Regions from separate parts of the Streptomyces sp. SLBN-8D4 genome, predicted to be linked through region 2. Evidence: riboswitches for the same ligand, from Rfam matches in the RefSeq annotation. Region 2 holds a riboswitch; each other region holds the start of a gene.
The links. Region 2 has a riboswitch for cyclic di-AMP ahead of RKD20_RS37615 (C40 family peptidase). Riboswitches for the same ligand answer to the same signal wherever they lie in the genome.

Region 1: linked by a shared signal. The riboswitch ahead of RKD20_RS23455 (M23 family metallopeptidase) and the one ahead of RKD20_RS37615 (C40 family peptidase) in region 2 are both predicted to bind cyclic di-AMP.
Region 3: linked by a shared signal. The riboswitch ahead of RKD20_RS26115 (transglycosylase family protein) and the one ahead of RKD20_RS37615 (C40 family peptidase) in region 2 are both predicted to bind cyclic di-AMP.

What each region holds. Positions count from the first base shown of each region.
Region 1 is NZ_JBMGQC010000001.1:5,179,700-5,183,753, forward strand. Features, by position in the region: gene RKD20_RS23435 (dihydrofolate reductase family protein) at 1-203, opposite strand, end outside; gene RKD20_RS23440 (MarR family winged helix-turn-helix transcriptional regulator) at 323-832, shown strand; gene RKD20_RS23445 (GTP cyclohydrolase II) at 970-1,611, shown strand; tRNA gene RKD20_RS23450 (tRNA-Met) at 1,786-1,859, shown strand; cyclic di-AMP (ydaO/yuaA leader) riboswitch at 2,171-2,328, shown strand; partial or broken gene RKD20_RS23455 (M23 family metallopeptidase) at 2,340-3,366, shown strand; gene RKD20_RS23460 (aldo/keto reductase) at 3,512-4,054, shown strand, end outside.
Region 2 is NZ_JBMGQC010000001.1:8,261,984-8,266,037, forward strand. Features, by position in the region: gene RKD20_RS37600 (helix-turn-helix domain-containing protein) at 1-675, opposite strand, end outside; gene RKD20_RS37605 (ATP-binding protein) at 889-1,347, shown strand; gene RKD20_RS37610 (DUF6328 family protein) at 1,383-2,003, opposite strand; gene RKD20_RS37615 (C40 family peptidase) at 2,098-2,571, opposite strand; cyclic di-AMP (ydaO/yuaA leader) riboswitch at 2,575-2,708, opposite strand; gene RKD20_RS37620 (hypothetical protein) at 3,125-3,430, opposite strand; gene RKD20_RS37625 (ATP-dependent Clp protease proteolytic subunit) at 3,438-4,054, opposite strand, start outside.
Region 3 is NZ_JBMGQC010000001.1:5,733,181-5,737,234, reverse strand. Features, by position in the region: gene eno (phosphopyruvate hydratase) at 1-924, opposite strand, end outside; gene RKD20_RS26115 (transglycosylase family protein) at 1,218-1,913, opposite strand; cyclic di-AMP (ydaO/yuaA leader) riboswitch at 1,917-2,114, opposite strand; gene RKD20_RS26110 (transglycosylase family protein) at 2,321-3,301, opposite strand; gene RKD20_RS26105 (cytochrome P450 family protein) at 3,494-4,054, opposite strand, start outside.

The sequences.
Region 1 (4,054 bases), 3.1 Mb from region 2:
CGCGCCTCGGAGTTCACCAGCAGGCGGGGGTTGTCGGCGCGGATCGTGCCCGCGCCGACGAGGATCGCGTCCACCGAGGCGCGGACCTCGTCCACGCGGTCGAAGTCGGCCGGGCCGGACAGGAGGAGGCGGTCGGGGCCGGTGTCGTCGAGGTAGCCGTCGAGGGAGACCGCGGCGGAGAGGAGGACGTAGGGGTGGGGCATCGGGACGGTCCCTCTCGGAAACGGGTGCGGGAGCTTCAGGGGCGGCGGGCTTCAGGTGCAGCGAGCTTCAGGAGTGCGGCGGGCTTGGTTCAAGTTTGAAGCAAACCTACACTGGGAGCATGACGACCCGCTGGCTCAGCCCCGACGAGCAGCGAGCCTGGCGTGCGTACATCGCCGCCTCGCTCCTCCTGGAGGACACCATCGACCGGCAGCTCCAGCAGGAGGCCGGCATGCCACACCTGTACTACTCCATCCTCGCCAACCTCTCCGAGACCCCGGAACGGCGGCTGCGGATGACCGAGCTCGCCGAGGGGCTGAAGATCACCCGGCCCCGGCTGACGTACGCCGTAGCCCGGCTGGAGAAGGACGGGCTGGTGCGGCGCGAGAGCTGCGAGTCGGACAAGCGCGGCAGCATCGCGGTCCTCACGGGCGAGGGTATGGCGGTACTGGAGCGGACGGCGCCCGGGCACGTGGAGACGGTCCGCGCCGCGCTCTTCGACCGGCTCACCCCGGAGCAGGTGGGGCAGCTGGAGGACATCTTCACCGGCGTCGCCGCGGGGCTCCAGGGGGAGGACGGGCCCTTCGAGGGGCTCCCGTGGCGCCGGCGGTCGGCCCCGCCCTGTTCCTGAGCGCCGTGTTCCTGGGAAGTCCACGTGTGACGAGCGCCATAAAGCCGTTGCTTCAAATTTAAAGCATGGGGTAGGGTCTCGATCAGTAGAACTGCTTCAAATCTGAAGCAGGTGTGTCCACGGAGCGGAGTACCCGCATGTCCGACCTGCCCGCAGCCACCCAGCGCTCCCGCGTCCGCGTCCCGTTGCGCTTCGGGGACGGCTACCGCGTAGACGCCGAGCTCGTCACTTTCCACGGCCTGATCGACGGGCAGGAGCACCTCGCCGTCGTCCTCGGCGACCCCGCGCCCGGCACCGTCCCGCTGGTGCGGCTGCACTCCGAGTGCCTCACCGGTGACGTCTTCGGCTCCGCGCGCTGCGACTGCGGCCCGCAGCTGCGCGAGGCGGTCGAGCGCATAGCCGGGCGCGGCGGAGTCCTGCTCTACCTCCGCCAGGAGGGCCGCGGCATCGGCCTCTACAACAAGCTCGACGCGTACGCCCTCCAGGACCAGGGCCTCGACACCTACGCCGCGAACACCGCGCTGGGCCTGCCCGAGGACGCCCGCGACTACACGGCGGCCGCGCAGATGCTCCAGGCCCTCGGGATCGCCGAGCTCGACCTGCTCTCCAACAACCCCGACAAGGCGGGCCAGTTGCGCGACCTCGGCATCGACGTCGGCGACCGGGTCCCCACCGGTGTCTTCACCACCGCCCACAACGTCCGCTACCTGCGCGCGAAGGTCCTCCAGACCCAGCACACGCTGCCGCTGGGCGAGTTGACCGAACTCGGCGTCGGCTGAGCTCGGCGCTTTCGGTGGCGGCGGGGGTCGAGGTCGTCACCGGGCTCCTGCGGCTCACGCCGGACGACGGGGCCGTACCGAAACTCCCTCGTGGCCGCCACGCGGGAAACCGGGCCTCCGGGACACCCCTGGCGCGAACCACCTCGCGGATGACGTATGCTGGTCACACAACGACGCGGGGTGGAGCAGCTCGGTAGCTCGCTGGGCTCATAACCCAGAGGTCGCAGGTTCAAATCCTGTCCCCGCTACTCAAGGCTCAGGGCCGGATTCCAGTTCACTGGAATCCGGCCCTGAGTGTTTTCCCACGGTCGGCGACGTCTCGGCGGCCGTCGTGACGCGGGGTGAGCGGGTGGCCGCCCTCCGCATAACAACTGACGTACCGTCAATGCCGGTGTGTCGCCTGGGGCGGGGTCAACTCGCCCGTTTTTCACCGTTCATGGGCCGTAAGTCCTCCGGGATTTCGTTAATGATCAAGCGGAACAGCTTGGAATCGGACCCCCGGGTCTATTAACGTTCGATAACGCAGCGCGGTCGTCCCAGCCGTCACAAGAGACGGCTCCGTGCTCACGCGCCGAATTCCGCAAGGGAACCGGGGAACCACCAACTTGGGGTGAATCGCTCGTAGTCCGCCGTGGCAGCACGGCGGGTATACGCGCGTAGGAGACCTTCCTGCTCCGAACCCGTCAGCTAACCCGGTAGGCGAGAAGGAAGGAAAGGAGCGCGCCCACGTGGCGTCCAACCCGCCTGCCCCCGAGGCGCCGTACGTACCCAGCGACACCCTCGTGTACGGCGGTTACCGCGCCGACGACGAGGCCCTGCTCGGCGAGTGGAACCCGACCGCGGACTCCCTCGCCCCCGTACGAGGCCGGCATCGCGTCGCCAAGCAGCGTGGCGGAGGATTCGCCCGTAGCTCCACGGTTCTGGGCGTCGGTGTCATAGCCGCCGTCAGCGCGGGCGGTATGGCCAGCGCCAACACCGGCAAGCCCCCGGTCTCCATCTCCATGCCCGACCTGGGCTCCGTGAGCTCGCTCATCTCGGACGACTCCGGCTCCGCCGCGGACGACACGAGCGCCTTCAGCAGCGTCGGCGCCACCACCGCCGACACCGCCCAGGGCACCTCGGACGCCGGTGAGGCGCTGCGCTCGCGCATCCTGGCCCAGGCCGAGGTGCAGCAGGGCCAGCTCGACACCAAGGCCGCCCAGGCCGTCGCGGGCCGCCGCCGAGAAGGAGGCCGACGAGGCCGCCGCCAAGGCGGAGAAGGAGGCCCAGGAGAAGGCCACCGCCGCGAAGAAGAAGGCGGAGGAGGCGGCCGCGAAGGTGGCCGAGGCCGCGCGCCTGGCCGAGCTCGCCAAGCAGTACACGCTGCCGACCTCGTCGTACACCATCACGGGGACCTTCGGTCAGGCCGGTTCGCTGTGGTCCTCCGGCTATCACACGGGCCTCGACTTCGCCGCCCCCACGGGCACGCTCATCAAGGCGATCCACAGCGGCACCATCACCGAGGCCGGCTGGGCCGGTTCCTACGGCTACCGCACGATCCTCACCCTCGACGACGGCACCGAGCTGTGGTTCTGCCACCAGTCCTCGATCAGTGTCAGCGTCGGCCAGAAGGTCGGCACCGGTGACGTCATCGGCCGCGTGGGCGCCACCGGCAACGTGACCGGCGCGCACCTGCACCTGGAGGTCCACCCGGGCGGCGCGGCGACCGGGATCGACCCGATGGCGTGGCTGCGCGGCAAGGGTCTCACTCCCTGAGGTTTCCTCCGCACTCCGGCAGCCCTGGCGACGTCCCCCCGACGCCAGGGCCGCCGGAGTTCCGGAGTGGATCATTCCGCCTGTTTGCGAGGACTTTGCGGCCACAGCGGAAGACCGGCGTCCGGCACGGGCGTTGACGTACGACATGACGTCTCTTCGCAAGCTCGGCTCCTCCGACCTCAAGGTCTTCCCGCTCTCCCTCGGCGGCAACGTCTTCGGCTGGACCGCCGACGAGGCCACATCCTTCGGCGTCCTCGACGCGTACACCGCGGCCGGCGGCAACTTCGTCGACACGGCCGACTCGTACTCGTCGTGGGCCGACGGCAACTCCGGCGGCGAGTCCGAGACGGTCATCGGCAACTGGATGGCGGCCCGCGGCAACCGCGACGACGTCGTCATCGCCACGAAGGTCAGCCAGCACCCCGACTTCCCCGGCCTGACCGCCACCAACATCAAGGCGGCCGCCGACGCCTCGCTGCAGCGCCTGCGCACCGACCGCATCGACCTCTACTACACCCACTTCGACAAGCCCGAGGTGCCGGTCGAGGAGATCATCGGCGCGCTGGACGAGCTGGTGAAGGCGGGCAAGGTGCGGGCGATCGGCGCCTCCAACATCTCCGCCGCGCGGCTCTCGGAGTCCCTCGCCTTCTCCGACCGCGAGGGCCTGGCGCGCTATGTCGCCCTCCAG
Region 2 (4,054 bases):
TACGAAAGGCCCGGTGATACCCACATGCGCCCCGGCAGTGAACGGCAGTACCTGCAGCCGCACTTGAGGCAGCCGGGCCGCCTCCAGGAGTCTCTTTCGCTGACGGGCCATCACCTCGGGGCCGCCGACCTCCCGTCGCAGCACCGCCTCGTCCAGGACCGCGCTCAACTCCAGGGGCGGCTGCGCACGGAGGATGTCCTGCCGGGCCAGCCGGACCTCGACCAGCGCGTCGAGACGTTCGTCGTCCAGGCCGTCCACGGCGGCCCGGGTCACCGCGCGGGCGTACTCGGGCGTCTGGAGCAGCCCGGGCACGACCGAGGTCTCCAGCGTGCGCATCGCGCTCGCCTGGGACTCCAGACTGATGAAGTCCCGGTACGTCGGCGGCAGGACACCCCGGTACGCGTGCCACCAGTGGTGCCGGCCGCCGCTCTCGTCGGAGCCCGCCAATACCAGCAGCAGTTCCCGCAGATTCGCGTCCCCCACGCGGTAGGCGTCGAGAAGTAACCGCACATCGGCCGGTTTCACCCCGCTGGCACCGGTCTCGATGCGGCTCACCTTCGACTGGTGCCAGCCCACGAGCCGGGCCGCCTCACCGCTGGTGAGCCCCGCACTCGCGCGCAACGCACGCAGTTCGGCGCCCAGTTTCCGCCGGCGCACCGCGGGGCCGTGCTGCATGCGCTCCTCCTTACTCCTGACGAGCTGCCCAAATACGGTCTCGCGTCGCAGAGTTCACCGCTTCGAGCGACAGATATATGCACATCTTGGTGGATCGGCACCCGTCGCGGCCTCCGTGATGGCACTCTGACGATGAACCACCAGTCCGGGACCGTACTCGAACCATCCGCACCGTGTCGGACTCCGGTCCCGTGGGAAAGGGACGACGTCGCCATGGCAGACCACCTGGAAGCATCCGTCACTCTGCCGAGCGAACCCGCCTCGGTCTCCGCGGCCCGCACCTACGTCCTGAGCACCCTGGCGGAGTGGGGGCTGGCGCCGACCACGGACGCCGCCGAGACCGTCCGGCTCATCGTCTCCGAACTCGCCACCAACGCCGTACAGCACACCTTCGGGCAGTCACCCACCTTCACGGTGGACATCGAGCTGGACCGTGACGAACAGCTGCGCATCGGGGTCACCGACAGCCACCCCCGCTTCCCCAAGCGCCTGCCGGCCGCGGTCCAGCAGGACAACGGACGGGGGATGGTGATCATCCGCTGGCTCGCCGCCGAGAGCGGCGGCAGGCTGAGAGTCAGGCCCACCGGCGAAGGCGGCAAGACCGTCTCGATCGAACTCCCGTGGACGGTACCGGCGGAGCCGGTCACCGCCGCGGGGCAGCAGGAGCCGTAGAAGACATCAGTTCGACAGGGCGATGTGTCCCGGGGTCATCGCAGACGCGGTGACGGCTCTCGCGGTGATGCTCCGGGCCGAACGGCCGCTCGCGGCCTGATCACCTCGCGCTCCGTCGGCCCGGGGGCCGGGTGCGACTGCGCCTGTGCCTGCGCCTGCGCCGCCCTGTGCTCCTCTGCGCGTCCCGCCCGCAGGACCAGGCGGGGGAGCAGGCCCCACAGGCCCAGACACATCAGCAGGGTCGCCGCGCCCGCGGCCAGTCCGCCGGCCCGGTCCGTCGTCACGTCCACCACGAGCAGCACCGAGCCGGTGAACGCGAGCACCAGAACGCCCATGCCGATCGTGGCTAGCCGGGAGGAGACCTGCACGATGCGGGCCTTGGCGCCGCGCTGGAAGAGCGAGCGGTGCAGGGCGGCCGGCGCGGTGAAGAGGGCCGCCGCGAGCACCGCGAACAGCAGTGTGGTGACGTACGTGGCGCGCTGGAAGGTGTCGAGGGACGGGAAGCGCTGGGTGAAGGCCAGGGTCAGCAGAAAGGCGAAGAGGATCTGCACTCCGGTCTGGGTGACGCGCAGTTCCTGGAGCAGCTCGCCGAAGTTGCGGTCGGCGCGCTCCAGCGGGGTCTCGTTGCGGGCGGTGCACGGGCGGTGGTCGGCCATGCGGGCACGGGTAACCACCTGAAGCCGTGTCACGCGTCCCGGGAGACCCGAGGGGACGGCGGGAGGTCAGGTCGCCGCCGCCCCCTCGGGGGCGTCACTTGACCCGGCCGTACCAGACGCTCTTCGTCCAGATCTTCTGCAGCCTCACCACGTCCCCGGTCTTCGGGGCGTGCCAGATCTTTCCCTTCCCGGCGTAGATGCCGACGTGGTAGACGTTCGAACCCGAGTGGAAGAACACCAGGTCGCCGGCCTTGCGGCTGCCCGAGCCGATGTGGCGGGTCTTGTTGTACTGCTGGGCCGCCGTGCGCGGGAGCTTCTTGCCCGCCTTCTTGAACGAGTACAGCGTGAGCCCTGAGCAGTCGAAGCGGCGGGGCCCGGTGGCGCCGTACTTGTACGGCGAGCCCTTCTTGGAGGCCGCTACCTTGAGCGCCTTCGTCGCCGGTGTCGCGGCGGCGGCGTCGGCTGCGACGCCCGGAACCACGACGGAGCCGCCCACGGCGGCGATGGCGAAGGCCGAGGCCGTACCGGCCCGGACCATCAGCGACGGGACACGATTGAGCGCAGTCATGCGCAACCCTTCGTCAGCCGCCTGTGAAGGATGACCTGTCGGATTCGGGCTGGCGAAGTTGCCCGGCCGCTGACGCGGCTTCACCCCAAGGGCTGCTCGACCCGGTCATGGCGTGACCGTTCCGGCGACCCGTCGTTGCTTGGGTCCTCCACTCCTGCCGATCCACTCCTGTCGACCGGTCATCCGGGCGGCGGCAGGACTCGGCGTCCGCCCGGATCGCCCCGCCGCTGCGGCGGGGGCTTGTCGTCAGACAGGGATCTTGGCGCACGGATGTCCCAAAAACCCAATGGAACCGGGGGTTTGTGTTGTTACTCACCACTCACCCGTTCGGGTGGACACCTGAGCTAGCGAAGGGGCGTCGAGGGCCCCACGGGCCGCGCGACCAGCACAGAAACTCCTCATTCCCGCCCTGAACCACGCGCGTTGTGCAACCTCGGCGGTCCCGAAAAAGGAGCCGAGCCTCCTGCAAATGGCGGTACGCCTTTTGGTCCGTTTCAACCGCGCCCCGGGCGCCTCGTCAGACCACGGGGCGTCCGGAATTGCTGCCGGTGCGTCAGTTGTCGGATTCGGGCGGCACGGTGACCCGGGCCGTACGCCGTTCGCCGTCCAGGACCCGCAGGGCCCGCGCCAGTGTCTCGGCGTGCAGTTCTCGCTCGCCCCGGCCGTGCATCAGCGCCAGCGCGTCACGCAGCTCGGCCGCCCTGGTCACCAGCGCCTGGGCCGCGCGCAGTCCGCCGTAGGTGTCCTCCCGCCGGGCCGGGTTGATCCGGCCCAGCAGGTCGACCACCTCCAGATAACGGTCGATCAGCTCGCCCTCGGCGCGCGTGAGCGCGGGCAGCGGGGGAAGATCCGGCACCATCGAGGGCTCACCTCGCGCCCGGTGCGGTGGGGGAGGACTTGCGGCTCGGGACGATCGCGTCCGCCAGGCCGTAGTCCAGAGCGCCCTGCGCGTCGAGGATCTTGTCCCGCTCGATGTCCGCGCTCACCTGCTCGCGGCTGCGCCCGGTGTGCCGGACGAGCATCTCCTCCAGGCGGGCCCGCACCCGGAGCAACTCGTCTGCCTGGATGGCCAGATCACTGGCCTGCCCCTGCACGGGCTCGCTCAGCGCGGGCTGGTGGATCACCACCCGGGCGCCCGGCAGCACGGACCGCTTGCCCGGGGTGCCAGCCGCGAGCAGCACCGCCGCGGAGGAGCCGGCCTGGCCGAGGCAGGTCGTCTCCACGTCGCAACTGACGTACTGCATCGTGTCGTAGATAGCCGACATCGCGCTGAACGAGCCGCCGGGGGAGTTGATGTACAGGGCGATGTCCCGGTCCGGGGCCTGGTGTTCGAGGTACATGAACTGCGCCATCAGATCGTTCGCCGAGATGTCGTCGATCCGCGTCCCGAGGAAGACGATCCGCTCCTCCAGCAGTTTCGAGTACGGATCCATCGACTTCTGCCCGAAGCTCGTGCGCTCATGGAACTCGGGCAGGACGTAGC
Region 3 (4,054 bases), 2.5 Mb from region 2:
CTGGACCTTGTCGCCCAGCTTGTCGGTGAGGACCTTCCAGCCGGCCCAGTCGTCCTCGAACAGCGGGTCCTCGATGGAGACGAGCGGGTAGGCCGCCACGAGCTCCTCGTAGTACTCCGTCATCTCGGCGGCGGAGCGGTCCTTGCCCTCGAACTGGTACTTGCCGTCCTTGTAGAACTCGGAGGCGGCGACGTCGAGCGCCAGGGCGACCTGCTCGCCGGGGATGTAACCGGCTTCCTTGATCGCCTCGAGAATCAGGTCCAGGGCGGCGCGGTTCGACTCCAGGTTCGGCGCGAAGCCGCCCTCGTCGCCGAGACCGGTGGACAGGCCCTTGCTCTTCAGGACCTTCTTGAGGGTGTGGTAGACCTCGGTGCCCCAGCGCAGCGCCTCGGAGAAGGACTCCGCGCCGATCGGGGCGATCATGAACTCCTGGATGTCCACGTTGGAGTCGGCGTGCGAGCCGCCGTTCAGGATGTTCATCATCGGCACCGGCAGCAGGTGCGCGTTCGGGCCGCCCAGGTAGCGGAAGAGCGGGAGGTCGCTGGCCTCGGAGGCGGCGTGGGCGACGGCGAGGGAGACGCCGAGGATGGCGTTGGCGCCGAGCGAGCCCTTGTTGTCGGTGGCGTCCAGGTCGAACATCGCCTGGTCGATCAGACGCTGCTCGGTGGCGTCGTAGCCGACGAGCTCCGGGCCGATCTGCTCGATGACGGCGAGGACGGCCTTCTCGACACCCTTGCCCTGGTAGCGGTTCGGGTCACCGTCGCGCAGCTCGATGGCCTCGAAGGCGCCCGTGGAGGCGCCGGACGGGACGGCGGCACGACCGGTGCTGCCGTCGTCGAGGCCGACCTCGACCTCGACCGTGGGGTTGCCTCGGGAGTCCAGGATTTCCCGGGCTACGACGACGTCGATGGACGGCACGAGCATCTCCTTCTTGGGATGTGACACGGTCCGCCGGGACCGCGGTGGGTTCTGCGAGACCGAGCCTAACCGGCTCCGGAGGATCGGCCACCGTGTGGACCGCCCCCTGGACAGAACCGAGAGTAAATTGTTTCTGAACTGAACAAAGACGTCCCGGCACCGGGGCAAGAAAAACCCCGCTCCGGTGCGTACGGGGGAACACGCACCGGAGCGGGGAGCCCGTGGGGACGGGGGGTGACCCTCACGAGGCCTTCATCCCGAAGGACACGGCTGCGAGGGCACCGTGGTTCAGCTGGGTCTTACTTGAGGTGCAGCTGCTGACCCGGGTAGATGAGGTTCGCGTCCTCGATGATGTCCTTGTTCAGCTTGAACAGCTTCTGGTAGCCGCCCTTGACCTTGTGCTTCTCGGCGATCGAGCTGAGGGTGTCACCCTTGACGACCTTGTACTCGCCATCGCCCTTCTTGACCTTCTTGCCGGTCGGGGTGGTGACGGTCTTCTTGGCCGCCGGGCGGTCGGTCGAACGCGAGGCGCTCTGCTCGTCGGTCGAGCGGGTGCTGGTGCCCGAGTTCGAGGAGCTGGAGTTCGAGCTGGAGGAGGACGAGCTGCTGCCGCCGTTGTAGCCGGCGCTGGACAGGCCCGTGCCGCAGACCGGCCAGGCACCCTTGCCCTGGGAGGCGAGGACCTTCTCGGCGACGGCGATCTGCTGGGACTTGCTGGCCTGGTTGGCCTGCGCGGCGTACTGCGTGCCGCCGTACGCGGCCCAGGTGGAGGCCGAGAACTGCAGGCCGCCGTAGTAGCCGTTGCCGGTGTTGATGGACCAGTTGCCGCCGGACTCGCACTGGGCGACGGTGTCCCACTCGGAGGCGGTGGCGGCAGAGGCGTTGCCGGCCGCCATCAGCGGGGCGGCGATGGCGACACCGGTGACGCCGGCCAGAGCGGCGGCGCGGGTGGCCTTGGAAGGACGACGGTGCTTGCCCTTGCCGGAAAACAGCATGGTGGATCCCCTCACCGACGCCTGCGAGGTGAGCTGTCGGGTTCGGGCCGGTTGAGTTGCCCGGTCGCACACCCTGCGGTGCGCGGCTTCACCCCAAGCCGGTTCCGGCGGCCTTTCGGCCGTGAGACCCCGTGAGGCCTCAACTTCCGGACCCGGCGCTTACCTTGGGTCCCCCGCTCCTGCCTACGGCGCTTGACGCGACGACTGTTCCCGTACGGCCGCTGGCAGGATTCGGCGTTGCGACAGACGGGGCTCGGGTTGCCGAGCGGTCACGACCGTAGACACGCGCTCGGCGGGAATTTCAAAGACGATCAGGGCTTCTGAGACTCATCCCACACTTTCACCAAAGTGGACATTCGGTGCGAAGTGTGACGCGAACTGCCGCTGTTTTTCTGGGCTTTTCAGCCCTATTCAGCCCCTGTGTCGAGCGTCTGACCGGCGACGATGTTGCTCGGGTCGGCCCCGATGCGGTCCTTGTTCTCGGCATAGAGGGCGCGCCATCCGCCGTCGAGACCAAGGGAGTCGGCGATGGAGGCGAGGGAGTCGCCCTCCTGGACGACATAGGTGGCGGCGGCATGCCGGCCGGCCGGGGCAGAGGCCGTGCTCTTCGTCGCACTCTCCTCCGCGCTGTCACCGCGGTGCTTGCCGGAGCCGAGGGCTCCGACGTCCACGAGGGCCGAAGAGCTGCCCTCCTGCCACGACTTGTCTGCTTCATCCCCTTCTGTGCCGACCACGGGCGAGCTGTCGGAAGGCTGCGCCTGCTTCCCGGCCGAGTCGTCCGAGCCTGAAGAATCCTTTTTGTCCGGCTTGGCGGAGCTGTCGCCACTGGAGGGAGAGGCCGACGGCGTCGCGGACGAACCGTCCAGCGCGCCGAGCAGACCGGAAGACTCCTCAGAGCCCGACGAGTTGGAGGAACCGGATGAATCAGACGAACCAGACGAGTCGGATGATCCGGACGCCGAGGCCGAGGGCGTACCGCTCCCCACACCCGTGTCGACGTCGGCCGAGCTCGAATCCTTGCTGAGGCCGCTGAGCAGACCGCAGGTCGGCCACGCGGCGATGCCCTGGTCCGCGAGGAGCTTCTCCGCCACGGCTATCTGCTGGTTGCGGCTGGCCAGGTCCGCGGTCTTGGCGTATTCGAGGCCGCCGTACTTCTCCCAGTTCTCCTGGGACATCTGGAGGCCGCCGTAGTAGCCGTTGCCGTCGTTCGCGCTCCAGGAACCGCCGCTCTCGCACTCCGCGACATGGTCCCAGGTGGTGCCGGTGGCGGCGCTCGCTCCGGTCGCTCCGAGCAGTGGGATCGCGATGGCGGATCCCGTCACACCGGCCGCCACGAGGAGAGCCGGAGCCTGACGGGGGCGACGGTGACGACCGTTCCCGGAGAGCATGGGGGGACCTTTCCCGAGACAGCAAGTACTGGCGTGGTGGGTGGTGCGGGACACCGCGCTGGTCCGTGAACGTATAGGGATTCGATCACTTGTCACAAGTTAATGCCGCGTAGATCACGTGAAGATCACAGACTTGAGGGCGCGTCATGTTTACGCGGCCCCGCACGGGGATACGCCTGACCCCTCGGTCGATTACCGGACGGGCGTGAAATCCACGGGCAAAGTACGCAGTCCACGCATGATGAGTCCGCCACGCCAGCGCAAATCAGCTGAATCCACCGCGAGTTGGAGGTCCGGGAGACGGGTGAGGAGGGTAGCGAGCGCGGTCTGGCCCTCCAGGCGGGCGAGCGGGGCACCGAGGCAGTAGTGGATGCCGTGACCGTAACCGAGGTGCTGATTGTCACGGCGGGACAGATCGAGCACATCGGGGTCGGCGAACCGCTCCGGATCCCGGTCCGCGGCGGCCAGCACGACGAGCACCGGGTCCCCGGCGGCGATGGCCTGCCCGCCGATCCACAGGGGTTCGGTGGCGAACCGCCAGGTGGCCAGTTCGACCGGGCCGTCGTAGCGCAGAAGTTCCTCCACCCCCGTCTCCAGCAGGCCCCTGTCCGGTCCGGCCAGGGACTCCTGCAGCCGGTTCCGCTGCTCGGGGTGGGTGAGGAGGGCGTACGTGCCGTTGCCGATCAAGTTGACTGTGGTCTCGAAACCTGCGAACAGGAGGATGAAGGCCATGGCCGCGGCCTCGTTCTCGGT